DNA from 3 places in the Streptomyces sp. NPDC096176 genome. Region 1 is predicted to be linked to each of the others. Evidence: riboswitches for the same ligand, from Rfam matches in the RefSeq annotation. Region 1 holds a riboswitch; each other region holds the start of a gene.
The links. Region 1 has a riboswitch for cyclic di-AMP ahead of ACIQ7Q_RS27175 (M23 family metallopeptidase). Riboswitches for the same ligand answer to the same signal wherever they lie in the genome.
Positions count from the first base shown of each region.

Region 2: linked by a shared signal. The riboswitch ahead of ACIQ7Q_RS32165 (peptidoglycan DD-metalloendopeptidase family protein) and the one ahead of ACIQ7Q_RS27175 (M23 family metallopeptidase) in region 1 are both predicted to bind cyclic di-AMP.
Region 3: linked by a shared signal. The riboswitch ahead of ACIQ7Q_RS34570 (M23 family metallopeptidase) and the one ahead of ACIQ7Q_RS27175 (M23 family metallopeptidase) in region 1 are both predicted to bind cyclic di-AMP.

Region 1 is NZ_JBIWFV010000011.1:113,573-117,775, forward strand. Features, by position in the region: gene ACIQ7Q_RS27165 (M16 family metallopeptidase) at 1-146, shown strand, start outside; gene ACIQ7Q_RS27170 (M16 family metallopeptidase) at 164-1,531, shown strand; cyclic di-AMP (ydaO/yuaA leader) riboswitch at 1,762-1,923, shown strand; gene ACIQ7Q_RS27175 (M23 family metallopeptidase) at 1,937-2,719, shown strand; gene ACIQ7Q_RS27180 (GntR family transcriptional regulator) at 2,931-3,608, shown strand; gene ACIQ7Q_RS27185 (HPr family phosphocarrier protein) at 3,852-4,133, opposite strand.
Region 2 is NZ_JBIWFV010000017.1:80,392-84,594, reverse strand. Features, by position in the region: gene ACIQ7Q_RS32185 (aspartate aminotransferase family protein) at 1-51, shown strand, start outside; gene ACIQ7Q_RS32180 (helix-turn-helix domain-containing protein) at 164-754, shown strand; gene ACIQ7Q_RS32175 (DUF6126 family protein) at 772-936, shown strand; gene ACIQ7Q_RS32170 (tyrosine-protein phosphatase) at 946-1,758, opposite strand; cyclic di-AMP (ydaO/yuaA leader) riboswitch at 2,438-2,595, shown strand; gene ACIQ7Q_RS32165 (peptidoglycan DD-metalloendopeptidase family protein) at 2,598-3,518, shown strand; gene ACIQ7Q_RS32160 (SGNH/GDSL hydrolase family protein) at 3,755-4,203, shown strand, end outside.
Region 3 is NZ_JBIWFV010000026.1:3,624-7,826, reverse strand. Features, by position in the region: gene ACIQ7Q_RS34575 (aldo/keto reductase) at 1-794, opposite strand, end outside; gene ACIQ7Q_RS34570 (M23 family metallopeptidase) at 957-2,003, opposite strand; cyclic di-AMP (ydaO/yuaA leader) riboswitch at 2,014-2,170, opposite strand; gene ACIQ7Q_RS34565 (PP2C family protein-serine/threonine phosphatase) at 2,399-3,550, opposite strand; tRNA gene ACIQ7Q_RS34560 (tRNA-Met) at 3,790-3,863, opposite strand; gene ACIQ7Q_RS34555 (MerR family transcriptional regulator) at 4,003-4,203, opposite strand, start outside.

The sequences.
Region 1 (4,203 bases):
GGGTGCTCGAGGTCACCGCAGAGGAGGTGCAGGCGGTCGCCAAGGCCAGGCTGCACCCCGAGAACAGGGCGGTGCTGGTCTACGAACCGATCGCCGAAGAGACCGAAGCGGCCGACGAGAACGAGCACGAGGGGACGGACCAGTGAGCGACGCTGCCGTGACCATGGACTTCCACCCGCAGCCGAAGGCGGGCGCCCCCCGCCCCTGGGCCTTTCCGGCGCCCGAGCGCGGCACTCTCGACAACGGCCTGACGGTGCTGCGCTGCCACCGCCCCGGCCAGCAGGTGGTGGCCGTCGAGATCTCGCTCGACGCCCCGCTGGACGCCGAGCCCGAGGGCATCGACGGTGTCGCCACGATCATGGCGCGCGCGCTCTCCGAGGGCACTGACAAGCACTCCGCCGAGGAGTTCGCCGCCGAGCTGGAGCGCTGCGGCGCCACACTCGACGCGCACGCCGACCACCCAGGCGTCCGGGTCTCGCTGGAAGTTCCGGTCTCCCGGCTGCACAAGGCTCTCGGCCTGCTCGCCGAGGCGCTGCGCGCCCCTGCCTTCGCGGACGGCGAGGTCGAGCGGCTGGTCCGCAACCGCCTCGACGAGATCCCGCACGAGACGGCCAACCCGGGCCGCCGGGCCGCAAAGCAGCTGTCCAAGGAGCTCTTCCCGGCCGATCTGCGTGTCTCGCGCCCGCGCCAGGGCACCGAGGAGACCGTGGCCCGGATCGACTCGGCGGCCGTGCGTGCCTTCTTCGATGCGCACGTGCGCCCCGCCACCGCGACAGCGGTGGTCGTCGGCGACCTCACCGGCGTCGACCTGAACGCCGTCCTCGCCGAGACGCTGGGCACCTGGACGGGCGACAGCGCGGAGCCCCGCCCCGTGCCGGCGATCAGCGCCGACGACACCGGCCGGGTGGTCATCGTCAACCGCCCCGGCGCCGTGCAGACGCAGCTGCTCATCGGCCGTATCGGTGCGGACCGCCACGACCGCGTCTGGCCCGCCCAGGTGCTGGGCACGTACTGCCTCGGCGGCACCCTCACCTCCCGCCTCGACCGCGTGCTCCGCGAGGAGAAGGGGTACACCTACGGGGTGCGGGCCTTCGCCCAGGTGCTGCGCTCCGCGCCGGACGGTTCGGGCGCCTCGATGCTCGCCATCAGCGGCTCCGTGGACACCCCCAACACCGGCCCGGCGCTCGAGGACCTGTGGAAGGTGCTCCGCACGCTTGCGGCCGAGGGGCTCACCGAGGCAGAGCGCGATGTCGCCGTGCAGAACCTGGTGGGCGTCGCGCCGCTGAAGTACGAGACGGCGGCGTCCGTGGCGGGCACGCTGGCCGATCAGGTCGAGCAGCACCTTCCGGACGACTACCAGGCACAGCTGTATCTGCGGCTGGCGGAGACGGGCACGGTGGAGGCCACGGCGGCGGTGGTCAACGCCTTCCCGGTGGACCGGCTGGTCACCGTGCTCGTCGGTGACGCGGCGCAGATCGAGGAACCGGTCAAGGCCCTCGGGATCGGTGAAGTGACCGTCGTCACGGGCTGATTGAAAGTCGCTTATCGGTCATACAGTTCGAAACGGGCATGTGGTGCCCAAGTGGAACCCCGGCTTCGGATCGTTTGCCGGGGTTCCGCCCTTTGTCGCTTTTGTGAGGGAGATGGCCGTTCTGCTCTGTGGCATGCGCTACAAAATGGGCTGTCCGTTTGGTGATTGACAGATGAGCTGCCTAGCGTCGATCCGGCTGTTCGCCAGAAGATCGCCGCACCCGTGGCATCGGACAGTCATCGCCGAGTCCCCGTCAGGCGCGAGCCTGGGGAGCCGGGGACCCACGAAGTCCCTGGGGTGAATCGGACGCCTTCGCCCGCGCGGAGGGGCCCGTAGGAGACCTTCCTGCTCCGAACCCGTCAGCTAACCCGGTAGGCGAGAAGGAAGGAAAGGACCAGCCTCTTCATGGCGTTCACCCGTGCCACCGGGAAGCACCGTGCCCCGAGCCGCCTGACGCGCCGCAGGGCGAACCTCGCGGGCGTCGCTGCCCTCGCCACCACCGGCGTCATCGGCAGCTTCGCCTCCCCGGCGCTCGCCGCCGACGCCGAGGCCGCTCCCGTCGAGGACACCGGTCTCACTCATATCGTCTCCATGGGATCGATCGCCGACGAGATAGCCGACCAGGCCGCCGCCCAGGAGCGGGAGGCCGAGGAGGCCGCCGCCGAGGCGCGGGCGAAGGCAAAGGCCGAGGCCGAGGCGAAGCGCAAGGCCGAGGCCCGCGCCAAGGCGGCCCGCGAGGCCGAGGAGCGCGCCGCCCGCGAGGCCGAGCGCAAGCGCCTGAACTCCTTCCGGCTCCCCATCGCCGGCTCCTTCGTGACCACCGGCTACAAGACCGGTGGCACCCTGTGGTCCTCCGGCAGCCACTCGGGAGTCGACTTCCGCGCTGCGTCCGGCAGTTCGGTCGTCGCCGTCGGCTCCGGCACCGTGGTCGAGGCCGGCTGGGGCGGCGCGTACGGCAACAACATCGTCATCCGCATGAACGACGGCACCTACACGCAGTACGGCCACCTGTCGTCCATCGGAGTCTCCGTCGGCCAGCAGGTCACCCCCGGCCAGCAGATCGGTCTCTCCGGCTCGACCGGCAACTCGACCGGCCCGCACCTGCACTTCGAGGCCCGGACCACCGCGGACTACGGCTCCGACATCGACCCCGTCGCCTACCTGCGCTCGCACGGCGTCAGCGTCTGACCCGCCCCAGCAGTGTCCGAGGGCCCCCGGCATCCCCGCCGGGGGCCTTCGGCGTTTTGCGTGGCGTTTCCGCCATTCCGCGATTGCCCGCTCATTCAAAAGGTTCCATGGATTCCCGCCTGCCGTCGGAAAATCGAGCGCATTGCAATAGAGTCACGGGAACACGCGTCAATCAGTTGCGTTTCGCTCGGATCAAGGCGGAGGTTCGGTCATGCGCATTCCCGCGCACTCGGTATGCACGGCGATCCGCGAAGACATCGTCTCCGGCGTGTTCGAACGCGGCAGTCGGCTCACCGAGGAGCAGCTGGCACGCCGCTACGGAGTCTCCCGCGTTCCCGTGCGCGAGGCGTTGCGCACCCTGGAGTCGGAGGGGTTCGTCGTCACCCGGCGGCACGCGGGCGCCTGCGTCGCCGAGCCCACCGAGCAGGAGGCCGCCGACCTCCTCGAGATCCGCATGCTGCTGGAGCCGCTGGGCGCGGCGCGCGCCGCCCAGCGGCGCACGGAAGCGCATTTGAAGGTGCTGCGCGGCCTGGTCAGACTGGGCCGGGACAGGGCGCGGCGGGGACAGGGCGAGGACCTGCGCTCCCTCGACGCCTGGTTCCACGAGACCCTCGCCCAGGCCTGCGGCAGCCCCGGTCTGACGGCTCTGCTGATTCAGCTGCGGCACAAGACCGCCTGGATGTACGCCGTGGAGCAGCCGGCCGAGCCGGTCGAGTCCTGGGCCGAGCACGGGGCGATCGTGGACGCCGTGGCGCGCCGCGACGCCGAGCGCGCGCGGGCGCTGACCGCCCTGCACGCCGAGCGGGTCGCGGCGGCGCACCGGCTGCGGCGCACGGTGCGGGTGAGGACTTCGCAACCTGCCGTAAACACGGCGAGCGGCCGGAATTAACAGGCGGCGTATACAAAAGGGAAGCGGTGGAGCCGGGTCGTTTTATGCTGCCCGGAATTGCTCGGGGGAGCAGTAAGCGAAAAGCCGCGGCACTTCTGAATTCGAAGCGCCGCGGCTTTGTCGTGCGTGATTCCTGCTCTGCCGCGGGGGCGGTGTGCTCCGCACGGCGTCGCGCCACCGTGGGGTGGTGCGTGCTCCGCCCGTGCCACGCGCCTCATGCCGCGCGCCTCGCGAGCCGAGCGCTCAGACGGCCTCGGGGAGCTCGTCGAGGCCCTCCGCCACCAGCTTGGCCAGGCGGTCCAGGGCGGCCTCCGCGCCGTCCGCGTCGGAGGCGAGGACGATTTCCTCGCCGCCCTGGGCGCCGAGACCGAGCACGGCAAGCATGGAGGCGGCGTTGACCGGCGTGCCGTCGATCTTGGCGATCGTCACAGGAACGCCGGAAGCCGTCGCGGCCCGGACGAAGATGGACGCGGGGCGGGCGTGAAGGCCCTCGGCCCAGCCGACGTTGACGCGGCGCTCAGCCATGGTGTTGCCCTTCAAGTCTTGGCGGGTTGTCTAGACCAGTCTCTCATGTGCTCCGGCGTGCTCCTTGCCG
Region 2 (4,203 bases), on a different contig from region 1:
ATGTGGGACTTCGGCAAGACACTGGTGAGGCAGGCGGTCGCGAACCGCTGAGCCGGGCCCGGGGCGTCGGGCTGCCGCGATCGGCGTCAACGGCGCGGGTGAGGGGTTTTGCCTCTGGGGCAAGGAATTTGCCTCAGAGGCAGGATTCTGGCGCAATGGAGGCATGACCACCCCCGTCGAGCCGGCGCGTGACGAGCTGCCCGAGATGGCGCCCCGGCTGCGTGAACTGCGCCGCCGCCGCGGACTCACCCTCGAGTCGGCCGCCCAGCGGGCGGGACTGTCACCCGCCCACCTCTCCCGACTGGAGACGGGCCGGCGACAGCCCTCGCTGCCGATGCTGCTCGCCCTTGCCCGGATCTACGGTACGACGGTGGCGGAGCTTCTCGGCGAGCAGCCGCTGGAGAAGGACCCGGTCGTCCGCGCCCGCCGGGAACCCGCGGCGGCCGACGGCTGGCACTACCGACGGGCCGGAGCCCCCGGCCGGGCGATGCAGGCCCTCCGTGTGACGGTCCCGTACGGTGTCCAGGGAGATCTGGAGCGCGTGCACCCGGGCGAGGAGTGGCTCCATGTCGTGGAGGGACGGCTCCGTCTCACCCTCGGCGACACGGTGTACGACCTGGCTCCCGGAGACAGCGCGCACTTCGATTCGCTCACCCCGCACCGCATCGCCGCCTCCGGCCCCGAGGGGGCCGAGCTGCTGTTCGTGCACACACTGCTGCAGAGTTCGGAACTGCACCCCACCTCTGACCGGTAAGGAAGGCGATCGAAGGCATGTCCCACGACCCCTTGGACCGACGCGCCACGGGCGGCGAGAGCTCCAGTGAGGAGCGGTTTCCCCGCGGGCTGGTGATCCGGCTCTTCCTCTATCTGATCGCGGGCCACGTCATCGCCGGATTCCTCTACCTGCTGTTCCTGGTGGGTGGCCAGAACCAGTGACCCGGTGCCTCAGCCCTCTTCGAGAAGTCGTGTGCGCAGCCGCTCGCGGGTTTCGCGGGAGAGCTTGAGGCCCTCGGTGAGGTACCGCTCCGGTGTGCCCCAGTTCTCCTCGATCGCGTCGAAGGCCGCGGCCAGGTACTCGGCGCGGGCGTCGAAGAGCGGGCTGAGCAGTTCCATCACCTCGGGGGACATTCCGGTGGGGGAGCTGTCGGTGCGCCGGACCTTGTAACGGCGGTGCGGGTCGTTGGACTTGAGGTAGTCCGCCTCGATCGCGTCCCGCTCCACGCCGACGGCCAGCAGTGACACGGCGATCGACAGCCCGGCGCGGTCCTTGCCGGCGGCGCAGTGCATCAGGGCCGGGACGCTGTCCTCGGCCAGTGCGTGCAGAACCTGGCTGTGCTCGGCCGTCCGCTCCTTGACGATCATGCGGTACGAGGCGATCATCCGCCCTGCGCCCTTGCCGTCGTCGAGGATGGCCTTGAGCTGATCGAGATTGCCGTCCCGGACCATCTTCCAGAACTCGGCGCCGTCGGCCGGGTCGCTCAGCGGCAGATTCACATTGCGCACGCCGGGCAGCTCGACGTCCGGGCCCTCCAGCCGCTGGTCGGCGGCGTTGCGGAAGTCGAAGATCGTGTGCAGTCCCAGGGTCGTGAGGAACGCCGCGTCGCTCGCCGTCGCGTGCGCCAGGTGTCCGCTGCGGAAAAGCCGGCCGTGCCGCACCCGCCGCCCGTCCACGGTCGGCAGTCCGCCCACGTCCCGGAAGTTGCGGACACCGGTCAGCTCCGGCTCTGTCGAGGGGGCCTGCGGCAGCTGCTGCGTCACGAGGACTCCTTCAGGTACTGCCGTCGGCGCTGGTCGCCGACGATGGCGCGGCTTCGACCATACGACACTCGTTCATGAGGCACTCATCTCGGCCATGAACCAACGGTGTTGACGGACGCGTGCCGATTTCCTCGGGTGCGCAGCCCCGACGGTCCGCACGGCGGGTGATGTACGGGGACCTGTCCGGTCCTGCGAAGGGGTGCCCCTCACCGGTGGGGGCGAAATGGTGCATCTGTATCGAGTGCGTTCATTACGGGCGACGGTGGCAGGGAGCGGTATCGCCCCCTCGTGGCCGTGACCGGCGGCCACATTCTTGCTCCTTCGGTGGAGGTGGAAAGCGAGGGGCCGTAGCGCGCTGCGGTAAGTGCGGGAGTAGATGGCTAAATGTATGTTCTGTCCGAATTAGCTGTTTAGGCATAACGTGCCCCGTAAGCAGGGGGGATGGGCTGCGGTCCGTGAGCAGCGTCATATCCGTGACGTTCTGTGGCCGCGTCGGTGACACGAATTCCCTCCTCGGCAAGGGAATTGATGCTCCGTTGTCCACGGAGGGTGACCGGGAAATCCCTGTTGATATCACCCCCGTCATTGATCGGGGAAAATCGTGGCTTGTCCGGGACTGCCCGACTCGCCTACGGTCACGCTCAATCCGGACGGACCGCCTAATCCTGCCGCCGACCGGAATTCGAACCCACCCACGTGTGGCAGGAGCGGGGGACCCAGGTAGTACGCCGATTCCGGTTAATTCGGACGGCTTGGGGTGAAGTCGTGCACGTTCACGACCGGGCATCTCCAGCCCGAACCCGACAGCTCACCTCGCAGGCGCCGGAGAGGAAAGCGCCATGCCCGCAAAGGGTAAGCACCGCCGTCCCAAGACCAACCCGATCACCCGTGGCTTCGTTGTCGCCGGTACGGGTGGCGCCGCCATCGCGCTGCCCCTGTTCGGCGCCACCTCCGCCAACGCCGCACCCGCGGCGGCACCGGCCACAGCTCCGGAGCAGGCCGCCACCGCGGCCCCCGGCGCCGTCGAGGCTGCCGCCCTTCAGGGCGCCAAGAAGGCCCCGAAGACGTACACCGTCGTCGCCGGCGACTACCTGTCGAAGATCGCGGAAGAGCAGAACGTCCGCGGCGGCTGGAAGCAGCTCTTCAACGACAACCGCCGCGCCATAGGCGCCGACCCCGCGCTGATCCACCCGGGTCTCGAGCTGACGATCGGCGCCAAGTCCAAGGTCAAGAACGACCCCGAGCCCCGCTCCGAGTCGCAGACCCGTCCCTCGCGCGACGACTCGCGGCCCGCCGCGCCGCAGGCCGAGGCTCCGGCGAAGGAGGCTCCCGCGAAGGAGGCATCCACCCCGGCGTCCGGCTTCTCCGCCCCGGTCGACGCGGGCGTCACCACGCCGTACCGCGCCTCCGGCGCCATGTGGTCCAGCGGTTACCACACCGGTGTCGACTTCGCCGCCTCCTCCGGCACCTCCGTGAAGGCCGTCGGAGCCGGCACCGTCGTCTCTGCCGGCTGGAGCGGCTCGTACGGCAACGAGGTCGTCATCCAGCACACGGACGGCACCTACTCCCAGTACGCCCACCTCTCCTCGCTGGGCGTCTCCAGCGGTCAGTCCGTGTCCGGTGGTCAGCAGATCGGCCTCTCCGGCTCCACGGGCAACTCCTCCGGCCCGCACCTGCACTTCGAGATCCGGACCGGCCCGAGCTACGGCTCCGACATCGACCCGCTGGCCTACCTCCGGGAGCACGGCGTCTCCCTCTGACCCCTCCGAACCGTCCGATCGCCCTGGGTCCCAGGTGATCTGACATGGTGTTCGCCTCCGGTGCGGCAAGCACCGGCCGGCGGTCCACGTCGGCAAGCCCCCGCCCCGCACAACGCGGAGCGGGGGCTTCCGCGTATTCCGGGTTGGCCGAATCTTGACCGGTGGCAAAGATCACCCCGCGTCAACCCCTCCTTACGGTCGCGTAGGTCACATCCGTAAAGGAAAGATGTGCTCTCGTGGCAGACGATTCGAGAACAGAGATCAGTAACGCATTCGGGTCGTACGCGGCGATCGGTGACAGCTTCACCGAGGGCGTGGGGGACCCGGGGCCCGACGGGAGATACGTCGGCTGGGCGGACCGTTTCGCGGTCCTGCTCGCCGACCGTAGGCCGGAACACACCTTCAGGTACGCCAACCTCGCCGTACGCGGGCGTCTCCTCGACCAGATCGTCGAGGAGCAGGTGCCCAGGGCCAAGGAACTCGCGCCCGACCTGGTGACCTTCTGCGCCGGTGGCAACGACATCATCAGGCCCGGCTCCGACCCGGACGCCGTCGCCGAGCGCTTCGAACGGGCCGTCGCCGACCTCACGCGCTCGGTGGGCACCGTCATGGTGACCACCGGCTTCGACACCCGCGACGTGCCGGTCCTGCGGCATCTGCGCGGCAGGATCGCCACGTACACGGC
Region 3 (4,203 bases), on a different contig from region 1:
GTCGCGATCTCCGCGCCGCGCGCCTGCGCGACCTCGTCGAGCGCGGCGAGGACCCGAAGGCCCCGCTCCGACTCCAGGTGCTTGGACGCGCCCTGGGCCCGGGCGCTCTCCACCGCGGCGCCCGGCCGGTACTTGCCGGTGAGAAAGCCGGACGCGAGCGCGTAGTAGGGGACGGCGGCGAGTCCGGCGCGGGCGGCGGTTTCCTGGAGCTCGCCCTCGTATGTGTGGCGCGAGACCAGGTTGTAGTGCGGCTGCAGCGCCGTGTAGCGGGCGAGGCCCTCCCGCTCGGAGAAGTCCAGGGAGGCCTGGAGCCGCTCGGCGCTGAGGTTGGAGGCGGCGATCGCGCGGACCTTGCCTTCCTTCACCAGCTGGTCGAGGGCGGTGATGATCTCCTCGACGGGCACGGACGGGTCGTCGAAGTGGGTGTAGTAGAGGTCGATGTAGTCGGTCCCCAGCCGGGCCAGCGACTCCTCCGCCGCGGCCTTGATCGTGGTGGCGGAGAGGCCCTGGTGCCGAGGGTGGGCGCCGACCTTGGTGGCGACGACGACCTCGGAGCGGTTGCCGCGGGCGGCGAGCCACTTGCCGATGAGCGTCTCCGACTCGCCGCCCTCGTTTCCGGGCACCCAGGACGAGTAACTGTCGGCGGTGTCGACGAAATTGCCTCCTGCGGAGGTGTATGCGTCGAGCACGGCGAAGGTCCGCGTCTCGTCGGCCGTCCAGCCGAAGACGTTGCCGCCGAGGGCGAGCGGAAAGACGCTGAGGTCGGAGGAGCCGAGAGTGCGTGAGGAGGCCATGCGCTGATCAACAACTCGTCTTCCCCGGCGTATTCCGGCAGCCCTGGCATCGGGGGGTGCGCCCGGGCTGCCGGAGACATGGGTATGCCCGGCACAGGAGTCGCCGGGTGCCTCGTTCAGTGGTGTCCGAGGCGCCGCGGTGGTCCCGTACCGGGCAGGGGGTCAGACCGTGAGGCCCTTGCCGCGCAGCCACGCCATGGGGTCGATGCCGGAGCCGCCCGTGGTGTGCACCTCAAGATGCAGGTGCGGCCCGGTGACGTTGCCCGTGGCGCCGACGCGTCCGATGGTTTCGCCGGTCGTCACCTTCTGGCCGGCGCTCGCCGTCATCGACGACAGGTGGGCGTACAGGATCTCGGTGCCGTCGTCGAGCTCGAGCACGATGCGGTAGCCGTAGGAGCCGGACCAGCCCGCGGACTTGACCGTGCCGCCGTGCACGGCCTTGACCGGGGTGCCCGTCGGGGCGGCGAAGTCGAGGCCGGTGTGCTGCCCGGAGGACCACATGGAGCCGGACTCGCCGTACGTGGAGGTGAGAGTGTACGAAGAGGTGGGGAGGGCGAAGCTCTTGGCGAGCTCGGCGAGACGCTCTGCCTCCGCCTTGGCCCGCGCGGCCTCCTCGGCCTTGCGCTTCTCCTCTGCGGCCTTGGCTTCCGCCGCGCTCTGCTGCTTCTCGGCAGCTGCCGCGGCCTGCTCGGCGGCGAGCGTCTCCGCCGCTGCCTTCGCCTCGGCGTCCGCCTCCGCCTGCTGCTGCTCGGCCTGCTGGAGGATGCGGGCGCGCAGTGCCTCGCCCGCGCCCGCCCCCTGAGCGGAGCTTGTGCCGCCGTCGGCGACGGTCGTCGCGGCGGTGAGCGGCGCCGTGTTCGCCTGCGCGGCGGAGTCCACGGAGTCGTCCGAGATCAGGGATCCCACGCCCGGAAGGGACTTGGCGTCGGGGAGTTTGTCGGTGATGGCGTCGGGCAGAGATATGGAGACCGCGGGCTTGTCCTGCGCGGTGGCTATGCCGCCCGCACCGACAGCGGCGATCACGCCGACTCCGAGCACCGTGGAGCTGCGGGCGAGCCCGCCCCGCTGCTTGATGACGCGGTGCCGACCGCGCACCGGGCGGATGGAGTCCTCGGTGGGATTCCACTCCTCCCAGGTCCGCTCGGGTGCGTCGTCGCCGAAGCGTTCGGACGCGAAGCGGGCCTCGGGGGCAGGCATGTTGGACGCCACGAAGGCGTTCTCCTTCCTTCCTTATCGCCTACCGGGTTAGCTGACGGGTTCGGAGCAGGAAGGTCTCCTACGAGTACCTCGGCCGCTCGACGGAGCGGCAAAAGGTGCCCGATTCACCCCAATGAGTGGTTCCCCGGTTCCCTTGCGGGATTCGGCGCGTGCGCACGGTGCCGCCTCTTACGACGGCTGGGACGACCGCGCTGCGTTATCGAACGTTAATAGACGCCGGGGCTGGAATCCAAGCTGTTCCGGGTGATCGTTAACGGCTTCGGCCGGGACTTAACCGGACAGAAGCGGCCGGACCCGGGCGACTTGATCAAACGTCAGACGGGCCCGTGTTCCTGATGGTGTGTCAGCTGTTATGCGGAGGGGTGTGCTACGACTACGCACCGCAATCAGGACGGGTACGCCGGGACCACCGGCATCGTCCGGCGCCGTTCCGGCCCGCCCGCCGCGGGCCGGGCGACCGCCAGCAGCGCCATGTCGTCGTTCGACCCGCCGCCCGTGTGCCGGCGGACATCGTCGATCAGTGCGTCCAGAAGCTCGTCCGGCCCCGGGAAAAGACGTCCCCCGAGCCGCTCGACGGGATCGTAGAAGACCCCCCGGTCGTCGCGCGCCTCCGTCACCCCGTCCGTATAGAGCAGCAGCGTCGCCCCGTCGGGCAGCGGATACTCGTCCGCCCTGTCCGACCACGACCCCAACTCACCCATTCCCAGCGGCAGCGCCGCCTCCGACGGCTCGAGCACGTCGACACCGCCGTCGGCACGCAGCACAAGCGGCTCCGGATGGCCACGGTTCACCAGCCGTACCAAGGCCCGGCCGCGCGGGATCTCGCCCAGCACGGCGGTGGTGAACCCCTCGACGAGGTCGAGCCCCTCCCGTCGGATGCCCTCGCGCCGGAGCGCCCGCTCCAGCCGCTGGGCCACGCCCTCCAGGGAGCTCTCCTGCTCGGCCGCCTCACGGAACGCTCCGATGATCACGGCCACCGTCCCGACCGCGCCCAGTCCCTTGCCCCGCACATCGCCGACGACGAGCCGTACCCCGTGCTGGGTGTCCTGCACGGCGAAGAGGTCGCCGCCGATGAACGCGTCCGCCTGCGCCGCCTCGTACCGAGCGGCGATGTGCAGGCCGCCGATCCGCTCGACCGGCTCGGGCAGCACGGCCCGCTGCGCGGTCTCCGCGATGACCCGGGCCGAGGCGAGCTTCTCCCCGCTGCGCCGTACGACACGATTGATGAGCAGTGCGAGGGCGGCGACCGTCAGCAGCGTGGTCGTCTCCGTGACCGCCGTGATCTGCGCGGCGGTCCGGTTCACGACATGGAGGCCGCTGACGGCGATCACCGCCGCGATCCCGGTCAGCAGCGTCGTGACCCAGCTGACGACGGGCGCCGCGATGAGCGGGGCTGCGGCGAAGAGCGGTACCGCGGTGAAGCGGGCGGGGGTGAGGAGGTCGAAGACGACACCGCCGACGATCATCAGGGCCGGCAGCACGCGTACGGGCCACGGGGCGCTCCGGGAGCCGGCCTGGTCTCGCGACTCCTGTCCCAAGGGTGCTCTCCTACCGGGTCCGCTGACGGCCGCGGACTTTGCCGCGCCCTCCCCAGGCTGAGCGCCGACGCACCGCGCAGCGACTCCCCGTCGTCCAACCGGGCGACGGACGGGCGCCGGGCACGCACGGAGTACGGCCGGAAGAAGACGGGCACGGCCGGAAAACGGGGGTACGGCCGGAAGAACAACAACGGCCCGGCAGTCGATCTCTCGATCGTCTGCCGGGCCGTGGCCATCAGTAGCGGGGACAGGATTTGAACCTGCGACCTCTGGGTTATGAGCCCAGCGAGCTACCGAGCTGCTCCACCCCGCGTCGGTGAACACAACCTTACGCCATCCGGAGCAAGATCAAATCCACTTACCGTTCCGGCCCCGCCGAGGCGGTCACATCCACGGCATGTCGTCCGTCAGTCCTACGGGAGCGGCCCTCGCCGTCGGGGCCGGATGCCGGCTCACTGGGAGCCGGCCCGGCGCAGCTCCTCGTTGAGGCGGAGGGCTTCGTCGAGTTGGTCCTCGAGGATGATGATCCGGCAGGCGGCCTCGACCGGGGTTCCCTGGTCGACGAGTTCACGGGCCCGGGCGGCGATGCGCAGCTGGTAGCGGGAGTAGCGGCGGTGGCCGCCCTCCGACCGCAGCGGAGTGATGAGCCGGGC